3 regions of the Rhodococcus sp. NPDC056960 genome follow, and region 2 is predicted to be linked to each of the others. Evidence: riboswitches for the same ligand, from Rfam matches in the RefSeq annotation. Region 2 holds a riboswitch; each other region holds the start of a gene.

Region 1 (5,508 bases), on a different contig from region 2:
CGCCGGCGATTCGTCGCCGCGCCGGCCGCGCACGCTCACCGTGGCGCCCGGTGAGGTGTCGCCCGAGGAGTTCCGCACCGACCGCGAGGTGCGGATCAGCCGCGACGATCTGATCGCGCGGGCCGGGATCGACGAGAAGTTCCTCGGCGAACTGACCCGTGGGGGACTGGTCGTTCCCGGACCGGCGGGGTTCTTCGACGAGGATGCAGTGACACTGGCGCGCACCGCGAGGGCCATGTCCGAGTTCGGGCTCGAGGTGCGGCATCTGCGTGCGTTCAAACTGGCGGCCGACCGTGAGGCCGGGTTGGTCGCGCAGATCGCCGGCCCGGTGGCCAAGGGCCGCGACGCCGGTGCGCGGGATCGCGCCGAGGAGATGGTGCGCGAACTCGCCGCGTTGTCCCTCACGTTGCACACGTGCCTGGTGAAGTCCGCAGTCCGGGGTGCGCTCGATCGGTGAGTGAGTTCACCCACCGAGAACACTTCCCAACGACGCTGCGCTCGAACGGCTGTACGGTCGAAGAGCAGACACGAATCGAATAGAATCCTGGTACGGCATTGTGTGCCGCGGACGGACCATTGCAGGGTGGAGGCAGACGCGATGAGCGAAATGCACGTGATCGGAGTTCGTGTCGAACAGCCTCAGAGTCAGCCTGTTCTGCTGTTGCGTGAAACCGACGGCGAGCGGTACCTCCCCATCTGGATCGGTCAGACCGAGGCCACCGCGATCGCGCTCGAACAGCAGGGGGTCGAGCCGGCGCGCCCGCTGACCCACGACCTGATCAAGAACCTGATCGAAGCCTTCGGACGCACCCTGAAGGAGGTTCGCATCGTCGACCTCCGCGAGGGTACGTTCTACGCCGACCTCGTGTTCGACCAGAACACCCGGGTCTCTGCCCGGCCGTCCGATTCCATCGCCATCGCACTGCGGATCGGCGTGCCGATCTTCGCGGAGGAGGCGGTCCTCACCGAGGCCGGTCTGGTCATGCCGGACGAGCGCGAAGACGAGGTCGAGAAATTCAAAGAATTCCTCGAGTCCGTGTCGCCGGACGATTTCAAGGCCACTGACGGCTAGCTTCCACCCTGCGGACGAGCCTCGGCGCGCAGTATCCGTTGAGGTTCTTCCGGCGCGTTGCGTTGACCCGGTCTCCTCGGAGTCATAGCGTTCAGTGCAGTGATTTTCTGCCCTGCAGATTGCATCGGGCGTACGCTGAGTAGGTTCAGGGTACGGACTTGCTCGATGTCACTGGTGGCGTTCACGCCGCGCGATGTGCTGCGGTTCGCCGCGGACACTGGCGACGCGCGTCACAGGCGCACTGATCGTCGGGTTCAGTGCAACATGCGAGAGGGAGTAGTCAGTGGGAGATCGGCCGCAGGAGAATGCGCTGAATCTTGCGCCCGGCGACGTCGTTGCCGAGCCCGAGTTCAGCTCCGAAGAGATCCAGCCGGGCCTCTTCCCCGACGATTCCGTGCCCGACGACCTCGTCGGATACCGCGTCCCCATCGCCTGCCAGATCGCGGGAATCACGTACCGCCAGCTCGATTACTGGGCGCGCACATCCCTCGTGGTGCCGTCCATTCGCGGCGCAGCGGGTTCGGGAAGCCAGCGGCTGTACTCGTTCAAAGACATCCTCGTTCTCAAGATCGTCAAGCGTCTGCTCGACACCGGAATATCCTTGCAGAACATTCGCGTGGCCGTCGACCACCTCCGGAAGCGCGGAGTACGGGACTTGGCGAAGATCACACTCTTCTCGGACGGGACCACCGTCTACGAGTGCACGTCCGCCGAAGAGGTCGTCGATCTGCTGCAGGGCGGGCAGGGTGTGTTCGGCATCGCGGTCAGCGGTGCGATGCGCGAACTGACCGGCACCATCGCCGATTTCCCGGCCGAGCGGGCCGACGGCGGCGCGAGTGAGCAGAGCCCGGAGGACGAACTCGCGTCGCGGCGCAAGAACCGCGCGAGCCGCAAGACGGGGTAGGTCACATCCGTCCGGGCGCGGCGCTGCCTGCGCCGCCATCGCCAGCGGTGACATAGACTGGCGGTGCGTCGACGCCGTGCGGGAGAGTTCCGGGCACTGCATGCACAGAAACAGTGTGTGCGGGAGTTCGGGCGCCGAAGGAGCAACACCTCCCCGTCAATCTCTCAGGCAGACAGGACCGTGCGGGCTCCGACGTCTCTGGAAAGCGGTGGGAGCACCCACCCGCCCACGGGGAAAGGGCCGTCGTCGCACGCGAACGACGGTACCGAATCTCTCAGGCGCTCGACGAGAGCAGGCGACAGAGGGGGAGGGACGTTCCGCTGACGCGGGGCGTGTCCTGATCCTCCGAACTGCTTGGGAGTTGTCGTGATCGACGCTGGAAGCCGTACATTCGCCGATCGTCATGTCGGCCCGAACGCTGCGGAACTCGCGCACATTCTCGAACTGGTCGGAGCCGATTCGCTCGACGATCTCGCCGCGAAGGCCGTCCCCGCCGTCATCCTGGACGGTGTCACCGGTGGCATCGCCGACGGTCTCGACGCCCTGCCCACCCCAGTCTCCGAGCACGAAGCGCTCGCCGAACTGTCCGCGCTCGCCGCCCAGAACACCGTGGCGACGTCGATGATCGGTCTCGGCTACTACGACACCCTCACCCCGCCGGTCCTGATCAGGAACATCATCGAGGACCCGGCCTGGTACACCGCCTACACGCCGTACCAGCCCGAGATCAGTCAGGGCCGCCTCGAGGCCCTCCTCAACTTCCAGACGATGGTCGCCGACCTGACCGGCATGGAGGTCGCCAATTCGTCGATGCTCGACGAGGCCACCGCCGCCGCCGAGGCGATGACGTTGCTGCGCCGCGCGAGCAAGAGCAAGTCGCCGCGATTTGTGGTCGACGCGGACCTGTTCCCGCAGACCCTCGCCGTCGTCGAGACCCGCGCCGAGCCGCTGGGCATCGAGATCGTCGTCACCGACCTGTCTGCCGGACTGCCGGACGGCGACTTCTTCGGGGTCCTCGGACAGATGCCAGGGGCGTCCGGCCGCATCGTCGACTACACCGACGTGATCGCCGCCGCCCACGAGCGCGGCGCGCTGGTCGCCGTCGGTGCCGACCTGCTGTCGCTCACCCTCCTCACCCCGCCCGGCGAGATCGGTGCGGACGCCTGCTTCGGCACCACCCAGCGATTCGGTGTCCCGATGGGCTTCGGCGGCCCGCACGCCGGCTACCTCGCCGTGCACACCAAGCACGCGCGGCAACTCCCCGGCCGTCTGGTGGGCGTCTCCGTCGACGCGGACGGCGACAAGGCCTACCGGCTGGCGCTGCAGACCCGCGAGCAGCACATCCGTCGTGAGAAGGCCACGTCGAACATCTGTACCGCCCAGGTGCTGCTGGCGATTCTCGCGGCCATGTACGCCAGCTACCACGGCGCCGAGGGGCTGAAGGCGATCGCGCTGCGCGTCGCGAATACGGCACACTCCCTGGCTGCCGCACTCCGCAAGACCGGGGCCATCGTCGTCCACGAGCACTTCTTCGACACGATTCTCGTGCGGGTCGACGGCCGCGCGTCGGATGTCGTGGTGAAGGCGAAGGACGCCGGCATCAACCTGCGGCTCGTCGACGCCGATCACGTCGCCGTCGCGTGCGACGAGGCCACCACCGCGGAGAACGTCGCCCACGTGCTGGCGGCGTTCGGCGGCGAAGGCGCCGTGGTCGCGGCCACGGGCACGGCGGTGCCGGACGCGCAGCTCCGCGGATCCGACTACCTCCAGCACGAGGCATTCACGCGTTACCGGACCGAGACGGCCATGCTGCGCTACCTGCGGGCGTTGTCCGACAAGGACATTGCGCTCGACCGCAGCATGATCCCGCTCGGCTCGTGCACGATGAAACTCAACGCCACGGCCGAGATGGAAGCGATCACCTGGCCCGCGTTCGCAGGACTGCACCCGTTCGCGCCGACCGGGGACACTCCGGGCATCCTCCGCATCATCAAGGACCTCGAGAACTGGCTCGTGGCCGTCACCGGGTACGACGCGGTGAGTCTGCAGCCGAACGCCGGAAGCCAGGGCGAGTACGCGGGACTGCTCGCGATCCGCAACTACCACCTCAGCCGCGGCGACGACCACCGCGACACCTGCCTCATCCCGTCGAGCGCCCACGGCACGAATGCCGCGTCCGCGGTCATGGCCGGGATGCGCGTCGAGGTCGTCGCCTGCCGCCCGAACGGTGACGTCGATCTGGACGATCTACGGGCAAAGATCGCCGACCACGCGGAGCGTCTCGCGGCGATCATGATCACCTACCCCTCGACGCACGGTGTGTACGAGCACGAGATCGCCGACATCTGCGCCGCCGTCCACGACGCCGGCGGCCAGGTGTATGTCGACGGAGCGAACCTCAACGCCCTCGTGGGGCTGGCCCGTCCCGGCCGGTTCGGCGGCGACGTGAGCCACCTCAATCTGCACAAGACGTTCTGCATCCCGCACGGCGGCGGCGGCCCCGGTGTCGGTCCCATCGGTGTGCGGTCCCACCTCACGCCGTTCCTGCCCGGGCATCCGTTCGCCCCCGAACTCGGCAGCGCCGGACCGATCTCCGCGGCCCCCTACGGCAGCGCGTCGATCCTTCCCATCACGTGGGCGTACATCCGGATGATGGGCGCCGTCGGACTGCGCCGCGCGAGCCTGACCGCCATCGCCTCGGCCAACTACATCGCGCGCCGCCTCGACGAGTACTTCCCCGTCCTCTACACCGGCGAGGGCGGAATGGTGGCCCACGAGTGCATCCTCGACCTCCGGCAGATCACCAAGGACACCGGTGTGACCGTGGACGACGTCGCAAAGCGCCTCGCCGACTACGGTTTCCACGCACCGACCATGAGCTTCCCGGTGGCGGGCACGCTGATGGTGGAGCCCACCGAGAGCGAGAACCTGGAAGAGATCGACGCGTTCTGCGAGGCGATGATCGCGATCCGCGCCGAGATCGATCGCGTGGGCGCGGGGGAGTGGCCGGTGGACGACAACCCGCTGCGCGGCGCTCCGCACACGGCCGGCTGCCTGGCCGCGGAGTGGAACCACCCCTACACCCGGGAGACGGCCGTGTTCCCCCGCGGCAAGGCCCGGCCGAAGGTGTGGCCTGCGGTGCGGCGCATCGACGGCGCACACGGCGACCGTAACCTCGTGTGCTCCTGCCCGCCGATCTCCGCGTTCGAAGGCGCCTGACGCAAGGCGGCCCGTCCCGCTCCGGCGGGGCGGGCACCGCCGAGGTCAGTCCTCGCGCACCAATTCGAGGATCGTGATCTCCGGCGGGGCGCCCACCCGCACGGGTGGACCCCACGCGCCCACCCCACGGGTCGTGTAGAGGTCGGTGTTCCCGATCCGGTCGAGACCCGCCACCGACGGCTGCTGCAGCGGCACCAGATAGCGCAGCGGCCACATCTGGCCGCCGTGCGTGTGCCCCGACAGCTGCAGGTCCACACCGAGATCCGACGCCTCCAGCGCCTGCCGTGGTTCGTGCGCGAGCAGCACGACGAAC
Region 2 (5,508 bases):
GCACGTCGTGACGTCGACGACGCACAAGACGCTCGGCGGCCCCCGCGGCGGGATCATCCTGACCAACGATGCGGCCATCGCGAAGAAGATCAACTCCGCCGTCTTCCCCGGCCAGCAGGGCGGACCGCTCGAGCACGTGATCGCCGGTAAGGCAACGGCATTCAAGATGGCCGCCGAACCCGCGTTCGCGGAGCGTCAGGAACGCTGCCTCGACGGGGCCAAGGTACTCGCCGAGCGCCTCAGCCGTCCCGACGTCAAGGAAGCCGGAATCAGTGTCCTCACCGGCGGCACGGACGTTCACCTCGTCCTCGTCGATCTGCGGGATGCCGACATCGACGGGCAGCAGGCCGAGGATCGGCTCGACGCGATCGGAATCACCGTCAACCGCAACGCCGTTCCGTTCGATCCGCGGCCGCCGATGGTGACGTCCGGACTGCGGATCGGCACACCGGCACTGGCCGCACGCGGCTTCGGCCGGGACGACTTCGTGACGGTCGCCGACCTGATCGCCCAGGCCTTGGTCGCCCCCGCCGACGCGGACACGACCGCACTGGCCGCCCAGGTTCGCGTCCTCGCGGACAAATACCCCCTCTACCCGGGGCTGTAATGAGCAGGATTCCCGGCGCGATCCGTCCCTCCGCTCCTCACTGCGTTCCTCGCTGCGCTGCGGTACTCGCTGCGATGCTCGGGAAGGATCTCACCTCGTGACCATCAGTGTGTTCGACCTGTTCTCGGTCGGCATCGGCCCGTCCAGTTCGCACACGGTCGGGCCGATGCGGGCGGCGGGCACGTTCGTCGACGAGCTCGGCACACTCGCACTGCTCGGTGACGTCGCCGGTGTTCGCGTCGATCTGTACGGATCGCTCGCGGCCACCGGTGCGGGCCACGGCACCATGTCCGCGATTCTCCTCGGTCTCGAGGGGTACCGACCGGAGACCATCGCCACGGAGGAGATGGAGACGCGGCTGGAGGCGGTGCGGGCGAGTAGGCGCATCCGTCTCGGCGGCGTGGTGGACATCGCGCTCGCGGAAGACGAGATGGTACTGCATCCGCTGACCGTCCTCGACTTCCACCCGAACGCCATGACCCTCACCGCAATCGGTGCGGGCGGCCGCGAACTTCGTGCGCAGACGTACTATTCGATCGGCGGCGGGTTCGTCGTCACCGACGACGAACCGGAGGTGTCCGTCGGCGCTGTCGCGAACACCTTGTCGTTCGGGTCGGCGCGCGAATTGCTGGATCTCACCGAGCACTACGGTCTCACGATCAGCGAGGTCATGCTCGAACACGAACGGGCTCTCCGACCCGAGTCGGAGATCCGGGCGCGGCTTCTGCACATTCGCGACGTGATGGTCGAGTGCCAGCGACGCGGCATCAGCCGGGACGGGTACCTGCCCGGCAGTCTGCGGGTGCGGCGCCGCGCCCGCGGCTGGTACGAGCGGCTGAATGTGGAAGACCCCGAACGTGATCCCGCGTTCGCGGAGGACTGGGTGAACCTGGTGGCCCTCGCCGTCAACGAGGAGAACGCCTCCGGCGGCAGGATCGTCACCGCCCCCACCAACGGCGCCGCCGGCATCATCCCGGCGGTGTTGCACTACGCGGTGCACTACACCCCCGCCGGAAGGTCCGATCCGGACGACACGGCGGTGCGCTTCCTGCTTGCGGCCGGTGCCGTCGGATCCCTGTACAAGGAGCGGGCGTCGATCTCCGGGGCCGAGGTGGGCTGCCAGGGTGAGGTGGGGTCCGCCGCGTCGATGGCCGCCGCCGGTCTCGCCGAGATCCTCGGCGGAAGCCCGGAACAGGTGGAGAACTCGGCGGAGATCGCGATGGAACACAGTCTGGGTCTGACGTGTGATCCCATCGGGGGTCTGGTGCAGATCCCGTGCATCGAGCGCAACGCCATCTCGGCGGGCAAGGCGATCAACGCCGCCCGGATGGCCCTGCGCGGCGACGGAACCCACCGGGTGAGCCTGGATCAGGTGATCGAGACGATGCGGGCCACCGGCGCCGACATGAGTTCGAAGTACAAGGAGACCTCCACCGGGGGTCTCGCCGTGAACGTGTCGGTGAATCTCGTCGAATGCTGACGCACATCTATTGAGGCAGAACGCTATTCACGGTATGGTATGAGGCAGATCACATAACGGAAGAAGCCACTGAGCCGCGGCGGGAGAGTTCCGCCCTCCACCATCTGGATCAGCGGGCGCCGAAGGAGCAAATCCTCCCCGGGAAACTCTCAGGCACCTGTACCGCCGCGGCACGGCACCTCTGGAAAGCGGTCGACTGCAATTCCGGGTCGACTCACCGATGGGGCAAGCGGGTCGTCACTCGCGGAAACTCTCAGGTCGATGACAGAGCGGGGAGGCAGCCCACCCACCGTGGCGTGCCTTGCGCGTCAACGACCACACGGAGTTCCTTTGTCCGAACGAACGAATCCGACCCGTGCCTCCGTCGCCTCACCTCCCGACCCGAGCCCGTCTCCACAGGACAGCGATTCGGGAGGCGCGCATCTCTCGCGCCAGCTGTCCAATCGCCACATCCAGCTGATCGCCATCGGCGGCGCCATCGGCACCGGTCTCTTCATGGGCTCGGGTAAGACGATTTCACTCGCCGGCCCGTCCGTCATCTTCGTCTACATGATCATCGGCTTCATGCTGTTCTTCGTGATGCGGGCGATGGGCGAGATTCTGCTCTCGAATCTGAGCTACAAGTCCTTCTCCGATTTCGCCGGGGACCTGCTCGGGCCGTGGGCGGGATTCTTCACTGGATGGACGTACTGGTTCTGCTGGATCGTCACCGGCATCGCCGACATCATCGCCATCGCCGGCTATGTCACGTACTGGTGGCACGATCTCCCGCTGTGGATCCCCGCTCTCGGCGCGGTCGTACTGTTGATCGCGCTGAACCTGCCCACGGTCAAGGCTTTCGGTGAAACCGAGTTCTGGTTCGCCCTGATCAAGATCCTCGCTATCGGCGGCCTGATCGTCGTCGGACTCGTGATGATCTTCACCCACTTCACGTCACCCGACGGTGCCGTCGCCGGTTTCTCGAACCTGTGGAACGACGGCGGTCTCTTCCCCACCGGCCCGATGGGTTTCGTTGCCGGGTTCCAGATCGCGACGTTCGCCTTCGTCGGTATCGAACTCGTCGGCACGACAGCGGCGGAGGCCAAGGATCCGGAGAAGAATCTTCCCCGCGCGATCAACTCCATCCCCGTGCGCGTCATGTTGTTCTACGTGGTGGCACTCGTCGTCATCATCTCCGTCACGCCGTGGCGTGACATCCTCCCGGACAAGAGTCCGTTCGTCACCATGTTCACCCTGGCGGGTCTGGGCATCGCCGCCTCCGTCATCAACTTCGTGGTGCTGACGTCCGCCGCATCGTCCGCGAATTCCGGCATCTACTCCACCTCGCGGATGGTCTACGGCCTGGCGCAGGAGGGTGACGCCCCGACGCGGTTCGGCACACTGACCCGGCGCCACGTCCCGGCGAATGCCCTGATGCTGTCGGGTGTCTTCCTTCTGGCCGGCGTCGCGATGGTCGCGGCCGGAAACTCGATCATCGCCGCGTTCACCCTGGTGACGACGATCTCCGCGCTGCTCTTCATGTTCGTCTGGTCGATCATTCTGATCAGCTACGTGGTGTACCGCAAGCGTCGCCCGCATCTGCACGCGGCATCGACGTTCCGGATGCCCGGCGGCGTCGTGATGTGTTACGTCGTGCTCGCCTTCTTCGGCTTCCTGATCTGGGCGCTCACCCAGAAGGACGACACCCTGCATGCGTTGCTGGTGACTCCGGTGTGGTTCGCGATCCTCGGCGTGGCATGGTCGATCCTCCGGCGCCGCCCCGGGCACCAGGCCCGCGAAGCGGCGTTCCGCGCGGAGATCGCCGCGACGCACCACGAGTAGGCACACGGTGCCGGGATCCGATCGGGATCCCGGCACCGTGATCATGCAGGTGCGGGTTGCAACAGACCGATCCGGTCGAATCGCTCCGCACGTTCGGAGAGTCGCTGGGCGGTGTCCGTCGCGTCGAGCAGCGACAACTCGCGGTGGAGCACCGCGCCGACGCGCGTACAGAATGCCGCGGATTCCTCTGCCGCGTCGGGATATTCGGGAATCACCTCGTCCACGATGCCGCTCGTGAGGAGATCGGACGACCGGATCCCCTGCCGGGCAGCCATCTCCGGCGCGTGCGCGATGTCGTGGTGCAGAATCGCGCTCGCCCCTTCGGGCGGCAGGGGTGAGAGCCAGCCGTGCCGGGCCGCGAGTACCCGGTCGGCCGGGATCAACGCGAGTGCGCCGCCGCCGGTGCCCTGCCCGAGCAGCAGGGAGATCGTGGGAACGTTGAGGGAGACCATGTCGGCGATGCAGCGTGCGATCTCGCCGGCGAGCCCGCCTTCCTCGGCCTCCTTCGACAACGCCGCTCCCGCGGTGTCGATGACCGTCACCAGTGGCAGGTTCAATTCCGCCGCCAGCCGCATTCCCCGGCGTGCTTCCCGCAGGGCGGCCGGGCCGAGCGGCGACCGCGTGGTCTGCCCGCGACGGTCCTGACCGAGCAGGACGCAGGGCATGTCACCGAACCGGACGAGGGCGAGGATCAGACCCGGGTCGTTCTCCCCCTGCCCGGTTCCGTTGAGCGGAAGAACATCCGAGGCGGAGTGGAACATGACGTCGCGCACTCCGGGCCGGTCCTCGCGGCGCGAGGCGACCACCGACTCCCACGCGGGGACGTCCGGCAAGGTCTCGCGCACGGGCACATCGGCGAGCGACGGCCGGCCACCGCGACCGGAGGTGATGATGCGCAGCGCCCGGTCGACGATCTCGGCGAGCTGGTCCGGCGGCCGCACCGCGTCGATGAGTCCGTGCGCATGCAGGTTCTCGGCGGTCTGGACATCGGCCGGGAACGGCGAGTCGTACAGCGCCTCGAACACCCGCGGTCCGAGGAATCCGACGAGCGCTCCGGGCTCCGCGATCGTGACGTGGCCCAGCGACCCCCAGGACGCGAATACGCCGCCGGTCGTGGGATTCCGGAGATAAACGAGGTAGGGCAGGTGCGCTTCCTTGTGCCGGATCACCGCCGCCGTGATCTTGACCATCTGCAGGAACGCGGTGGTCCCTTCCTGCATCCTCGTCCCGCCCGACGTGGGGAGGGCGAGGAGTGGGAGGCCCTCACGGGTGGCGCGGCGTATCGCGGCGACCAGACGCTCGCCCGCGGCCACCCCGATGGAACCGCCGAGAAAGCCGAACTCACAGATCAGGATTGCGGTGCGACGGCCGCGGATGGTGGCCGTCCCGGTCAGAACCGCCTCGTCCAGGCCGGTCTTCTGCTGTGCGCGCAGCAGTTCGTCGGCGTACTCGGAATCCGCCGCGACGGGGATGGGGGCGGTGTCCCACGACTCCCAGGTTCCGGTGTCGGCGACGAGGTCGAGCAGTTCGGGTGCAGTCAGGCGTGCCATCAGCTGCATTCCTTCAGCCACGACATCACGGTGTCGGTGTCCGCGCCGAG
Region 3 (5,508 bases), on a different contig from region 2:
GGTTGGCCCCGTCGATGTATACCTGCCCACCGGCGTCGTGGACGAGTTCACACACGGTGCGGACATCGTTCTCGTAGACACCGTGGGTAGAGGGGTAGGTGAGCATGATGGCGGCGATCTCGCCGCTGTGCCGGGCGATCTTGGCGCGTAGATCGTCGAGGTCGATGTTGCCGTTGGCGGCCGTCGCAACAACCACCACCTGCATGCCGGCGAGCACCGCGGAGGCTGCGTTGGTTCCGTGCGCGGACTGCGGAATCAGGCAGACGGTGCGGTCGGTGTCACCGTTGGCGGTGTGATAGCCGTGGATGGCGAGCAGGCCCGCGAACTCCCCCTGGGAGCCGGCGTTCGGCTGCAGCGAAACCCGGTCGTAGCCGGTGATCTCACTCAGCCACCGTTCGAGGTCATCGGTGAGCTCGCGATAGCCCTCGGTTTGGTCGGCCGGCGCGAAGGGGTGGATACCGGCGAACTCCGGCCAGCTGATCGGCTCCATCTCCACCGCGGAGTTGAGCTTCATGGTGCACGAGCCGAGCGGAATCATCGTCCGGTCCAGGGCGAGGTCCTTGTCGGACAACTTGCGCAGGAATCGCTGCATCGCCGCTTCCGAGCGGTAGCGCCGGAACACCTCGTGCTGGAGGAACGCCGAGGTCCGGGCCAGTGTCGGCGGAAGGTAGGAGGTGTTGACGGGAGCCAGGGCCGCACCGAAGGCCGCCAGGACCCGCTCGACGATCTCGCCGGTGGTGTGCTCGTCGCAGGACACCCCGACGTGGTCGGCGTCGATGTAGCGCAGGTTGATGCCGTCCGCGTTGGCGGCGCGGACGATGACACCGGCCCGGTGCGGGACGTGGGCGACGACGGTATCGAAGAAGTTCGAGTGCAGGGTCTCGATGTCCGCGGCGTGCAGTCCCGCGGTCAGGTGCGCGGCGTGCGAGTGCACCCGCCGGGCAATCGCGCGCAGTCCCTCGGCGCCGTGATAGGCGGCGTACATCGCGGCCACGTTCGCCAGCAGAGCCTGGGCGGTGCAGATGTTGCTGGTCGCCTTGTCGCGGCGGATGTGCTGCTCGCGCGTCTGCAGCGCCAGCCGGTATGCCGGTGTGCCGTCGGCGTCCTTGGACACTCCGACCAACCGGCCCGGCAGCATGCGTTCGAGACCGGTGCGGACGGAGACGAATCCGGCGTGCGGGCCGCCGAAGAACAGCGGAACACCGAACCGTTGGGCCGACCCGACGGCGATGTCCGCCCCCTGCTCACCGGGGGAGGTGACCAGGGTCAGCGCGAGCAGGTCGGTGGCCACCGTGGTCAGGGCGCCCCGCCGGTGCGCCTCGGCGATCGACTCGCTCAGATCCCGCACCCCGCCGGTGACCGACGGATTCTGGTAGACGACGCCGAAGAAGTCACCGTCGGGCAGGCCGCGGTCGAGGTCGGTCACGACCAGCTCGATGCCGACGGCGTCGGCTCGGCCGCGCAGAACGGACAGCGTCTGCGGGAAGCAGCCGGCGTCGACGAGGACTCGGTTCGAGGCGGTCTTGTCGGCGCGGCGCATCAGCAGGACGGCCTCGGCGACGGCGGTGGCCTCGTCGAGGAGCGAGGCACCCGCGACCGGGAGGCTGGTCAGCTCTTCGATGACGGTCTGGAAGGTCAGCAGTGCCTCGAGTCGGCCCTGGGAGATTTCCGGCTGGTACGGGGTGTACGAGGTGTACCAGCCCGGCGCCTCGAGGATGTTGCGACGCAGAACGGCGGGAGTGATGGTGTCGTAATAGCCGAGGCCGATCATCTGCACCCGCGGCCGGTTCTTGCCGGCGATCGTCCGTAGGTCGGCCAGCACCTCCTGTTCCGCGCGGGCGGCAGGCAGGTTCAGCGGTCGCGCGGTCCGGATCTGGGAAGGGACGGCACGCGAGACGAGGGCGTCGAGGGAGTCGTATCCGAGGACCTCGAGCAGTTGCGCGATCTCGGTCTCGGACGGGCCGATGTGCCGGTCTTGGAACGCGGGTGCGATGTCGGGATGGGACACGGAGGACCTCCAATGGTCGGTTCTGCTCGACTCGACGTCGAGCGCAGAGCGCGGCCCTCCCCGATCTGTCCTGTCACCTGAGAGATTATGCACCCCAACAGCATTGGGTCGCTCTTCACGTTCGGTAAGCGTTCGCGACGCTTTCTCCAGAGTTGCCTCTGCGTATCAGTACTGGGCCTGAGAGATTCCCGGGGAGGAACTTGCTCCTACGGCGGCCCCGCCTCGGCAGGGCATCTCCTGACACGCATCGAACGGCATGTGCAGTTGTTGTGCGCCCCGTCACTGTACCCACAATGTTCGGAGTTCCGCACGCCAATTGGTAACAATCGAGAAAATTGTACGGAATTCCGCTCATTTGAGGCGATCTGTTCTTGTGTTCGCGGGTACGGTGCGGCACTCTGGGGAACGAGCGTCGGGCAACCGCCCACGCTGTTCGGCATTCCGATCACAACCCGAGGAATCGCCATGGCAGTGACCAGCGACGGCCGCAAACGTCTGCGTCTCGAGGTCCGCAACGCTCAGGCGCGCACGACGAACCTGAAGTACGCCCCGGTGACCGGCCTCAGTCTCCAGCGTCCGGATCGAGCGGATTTCCGATCGAAACCCCGAACAAGACATTAGTTCGTTCGGAATGCCGATCAAAAATTGCCAAACACTCTTGATTTGTTCGGCAGACACGTCTAACGTTCTTCTCATGACAAGCGCAAGGCGGCCCGGCGCCGCGAGGAGCGAAGCGGCTCCGACCGTCGTGGTCATCGGCACTTTCGACACCAAGGCCGCTGAACTCGGAGCCCTCAGTGATGAGATCGAGCGGCTCGGTGGGATCGCCATCATGCTCGACACATCGGCTCGGACGGCGCAGCGTCCCTCGGACGCGGTGATCGGCACTCGCCGCTTCATCGACCAGGCAACGGTCGCCGCCGCGGCGGGAAGTTCGATCGCCGCGATCAGTGAACTACCGCGCGGTGAGGCCGTCAGTGCCCTGCGGTCGGGAGTCAGTCGCCTCCTGAGCACGATGGTCGCCGAAGTCGAGATCGACGGCGCGGTGTGCATGGGAGGGGCCGGGACGCACATCGCCGGCCCTGCCCTGCAGCACCTGCCCTTCGGCTTTCCCAAACTCATCGTCTCGCCGCTGGCCTCGGGAAACAGGACCTTCGACCCCTACGTCGGAATCAGCGACATCGCCGTTCTGCACTCGGTCGCCGACATCATCGGCATCAACTCGGTGACCAGCGAGATCTACCGATCGGCCGCCGGCTACATCGTCGGTGCCGCGGCCGCCGCCGCGCCCGCCGCGCCGACCGTCAGTGCCGGTCAGCGTCCGACCACCGTGGCGGTGTCGATGAACGGCAACACCACACCCGCTCTCGAGCGGGCCCAGAAACACCTCGAAGACAAAGGCTTCGGCTTCGTCGCCTTCCACGCCAACGGCACCGGTGGCCGGGCACTCGAGAACGCTGTCCAAGCGGGCCAGGTCGATGCGGTCATCGATTTCACGACCACGGAACTGAGCGGCCACCTCATCGGCGGCCTGATGGATCCCGGTCCCCACCGGATGGAGGCGGCCGGCAAGGCCGGACTCCCTCAGGTGCTCGTTCCGGGCTGCGTCGACTTCATCACTTGCGGCAAGCTGGCCGACACCCAACGACAATTTCCGGGACGCACCTACTTCGGGCACAACCCCGAACTCACGCTGGTGCGGCTCACCACATCCGAAATGATGAGGGTAGCAGAGACATTCGCGGCAAAGGCCAACAACAGTGTCGGTCCGACCCGGGTGTACGTCCCCACCGCGGGCTTGTCGGTGCCCAACGCGCCGGGCCAGGTCTTCTGGGACCCGGAAGCCGACCGCGCCTTCACCACGGTGCTCGAATCGCGCCTCGAGCCATCCATCGAACTGACCAAACTCGACGTCCACATCAACGATCCCGCCTTCATCGACCACATACTTGCAGATTTCGTTCCTCTGCTCGACAGCCGTGCCCATCACGCACTGCCCGCCGCCCTGGCGGAGGCATCCATCCCCACCCCCACAGGAGGTAGCTATGCCCATCGGTAAGGATGCCGTCGTTACCTCGTTCGGCCACAACATCTTCCAACACAAGAACCCCACCGCCTGATAGCCGCATACTCAACCATCCGCGAGTGAACACGATCGATCGGAGGCACCGATGAAAGCAGTAGTTCTCGAAGCCGAGTGGGCCCCGCGTGCATCTGCACGCATCTCGGACCGCGACGCAGAACGCCAGTGGGCCCGCATCGCCAGCGATGCGTACCGTAACCCGTCGGTCGACCTCCGGACGATCGCCGACCCCGGCGAACCCGGTCCCACCGAGGTCGTCGTCGAGGTCGGTGCCTGCGGGCTGTGCGGCTCGGACGTGCACATGTTCGAGACCGACGACGAGGGGTACATGCTGCTCCCGTACCACCTCAAGGCCCCGGTCATCACCGGGCACGAGTTCGCAGGCAAGATCGTCGCCGCCGGCAAGGATGTCACCGAACTGCGTGTCGGCGGACTCGTGGCCGTCGAGGAAATCCAGTGGTGCGGCAACTGCCGCGAATGTCGCGGCGGGTACTGGAACCAGTGCCGCAACATCGAAGACCTCGGCTTCACCGTCAACGGCGGCTTCGCCCAGTACGTCAAGGTGGACGCCCGCTTCTGCTGGCCCCTGGACGCAGTCCTCGACCGATACGGCGACGAGGAAACCACCCTCGAGGTCGGCGCCCTGACCGAACCGACCAGCGTCGCGTACGAGGGCATGTTCACCCGGGGCGGTGGCTTCAAGCCCGGTGGTGCGGTGACGGTGTTCGGCGGCGGACCCATCGGGCTGGCCTCTGTCGCACTCGCACAAGCCGCCGGCGCCTCGAAGATCTTCATCGTCGAGCCCATCGCCGAGCGTCGCGAACTCGCCCTCGAGCTCGGAGCGACGCACGCCATCGACCCGATCAACGAGGACGCCGCCGACGCGGTGCTCACCGAAACGCGCGGGAACGGCTCGGCCATGGTCGTCGAGGCCAGCGGAAACACCAAGGCCGTGATGCGCGGCGTCGAAGACACCCTCGGAGTCGGCGGCAAGGTCATCGTCGCCGGCATGGACGCCAACGCGGCACAGATCAACCTCATCAACATCCAGCTCAAGGCCGGCTCCTTCTACGGAACCGTCGGACACTCCGGAACCTGGGACTTCCCGAACGTCATCAACCTGATGGCCGCCGGGCGAATCAACATGGAGCACGCCATCACCCGCCGATTCCCGCTCGCCGGGCTCGTCGACGCCATCGACGAAACCAAGCAGCGCGGCAACGGAAAGATCCTGGTCAAGCCCCAGCTCTGACCACTACCGACACCTGTATCGAACCCTCTAGAAAGGCCCTCTCATGACCGAACTGCACTCACGCCTGATCACCGACCTCGCACCGCCGGACATCCAGAAATACCTCGAGACCGACGACACCATCCTCATCCCGATGGGCGCGGTCGAGATGCACGGCTACCACCT

What was found. Region 2 has a riboswitch for glycine ahead of cycA (D-serine/D-alanine/glycine transporter). Riboswitches for the same ligand answer to the same signal wherever they lie in the genome.
Region 1: linked by a shared signal. The riboswitch ahead of gcvP (aminomethyl-transferring glycine dehydrogenase) and the one ahead of cycA (D-serine/D-alanine/glycine transporter) in region 2 are both predicted to bind glycine.
Region 3: linked by a shared signal. The riboswitch ahead of gcvP (aminomethyl-transferring glycine dehydrogenase) and the one ahead of cycA (D-serine/D-alanine/glycine transporter) in region 2 are both predicted to bind glycine.

Annotation. Positions count from the first base shown of each region.
Region 1 is NZ_JBHURF010000046.1:2,888-8,395, reverse strand. Features, by position in the region: gene ACFTWF_RS41835 (MerR family transcriptional regulator) at 1-457, shown strand, start outside; gene ACFTWF_RS41830 (bifunctional nuclease family protein) at 599-1,072, shown strand; gene ACFTWF_RS41825 (MerR family transcriptional regulator) at 1,356-1,976, shown strand; glycine riboswitch at 2,046-2,167, shown strand; gene gcvP (aminomethyl-transferring glycine dehydrogenase) at 2,343-5,195, shown strand; gene ACFTWF_RS41815 (metallophosphoesterase) at 5,241-5,508, opposite strand, start outside.
Region 2 is NZ_JBHURF010000020.1:159,373-164,880, forward strand. Features, by position in the region: gene glyA (serine hydroxymethyltransferase) at 1-607, shown strand, start outside; gene ACFTWF_RS29390 (L-serine ammonia-lyase) at 705-2,087, shown strand; glycine riboswitch at 2,158-2,262, shown strand; gene cycA (D-serine/D-alanine/glycine transporter) at 2,418-3,908, shown strand; gene ACFTWF_RS29400 (carboxyl transferase domain-containing protein) at 3,950-5,458, opposite strand; gene ACFTWF_RS29405 (CaiB/BaiF CoA transferase family protein) at 5,458-5,508, opposite strand, start outside.
Region 3 is NZ_JBHURF010000027.1:77,487-82,994, forward strand. Features, by position in the region: partial or broken gene gcvP (aminomethyl-transferring glycine dehydrogenase) at 1-1,993, opposite strand, end outside; glycine riboswitch at 2,165-2,258, opposite strand; gene ACFTWF_RS34520 (hypothetical protein) at 2,474-2,629, shown strand; gene ACFTWF_RS34525 (Tm-1-like ATP-binding domain-containing protein) at 2,703-4,067, shown strand; gene iolM (scyllo-inosose 3-dehydrogenase) at 4,180-5,343, shown strand; gene ACFTWF_RS34535 (creatininase family protein) at 5,387-5,508, shown strand, end outside.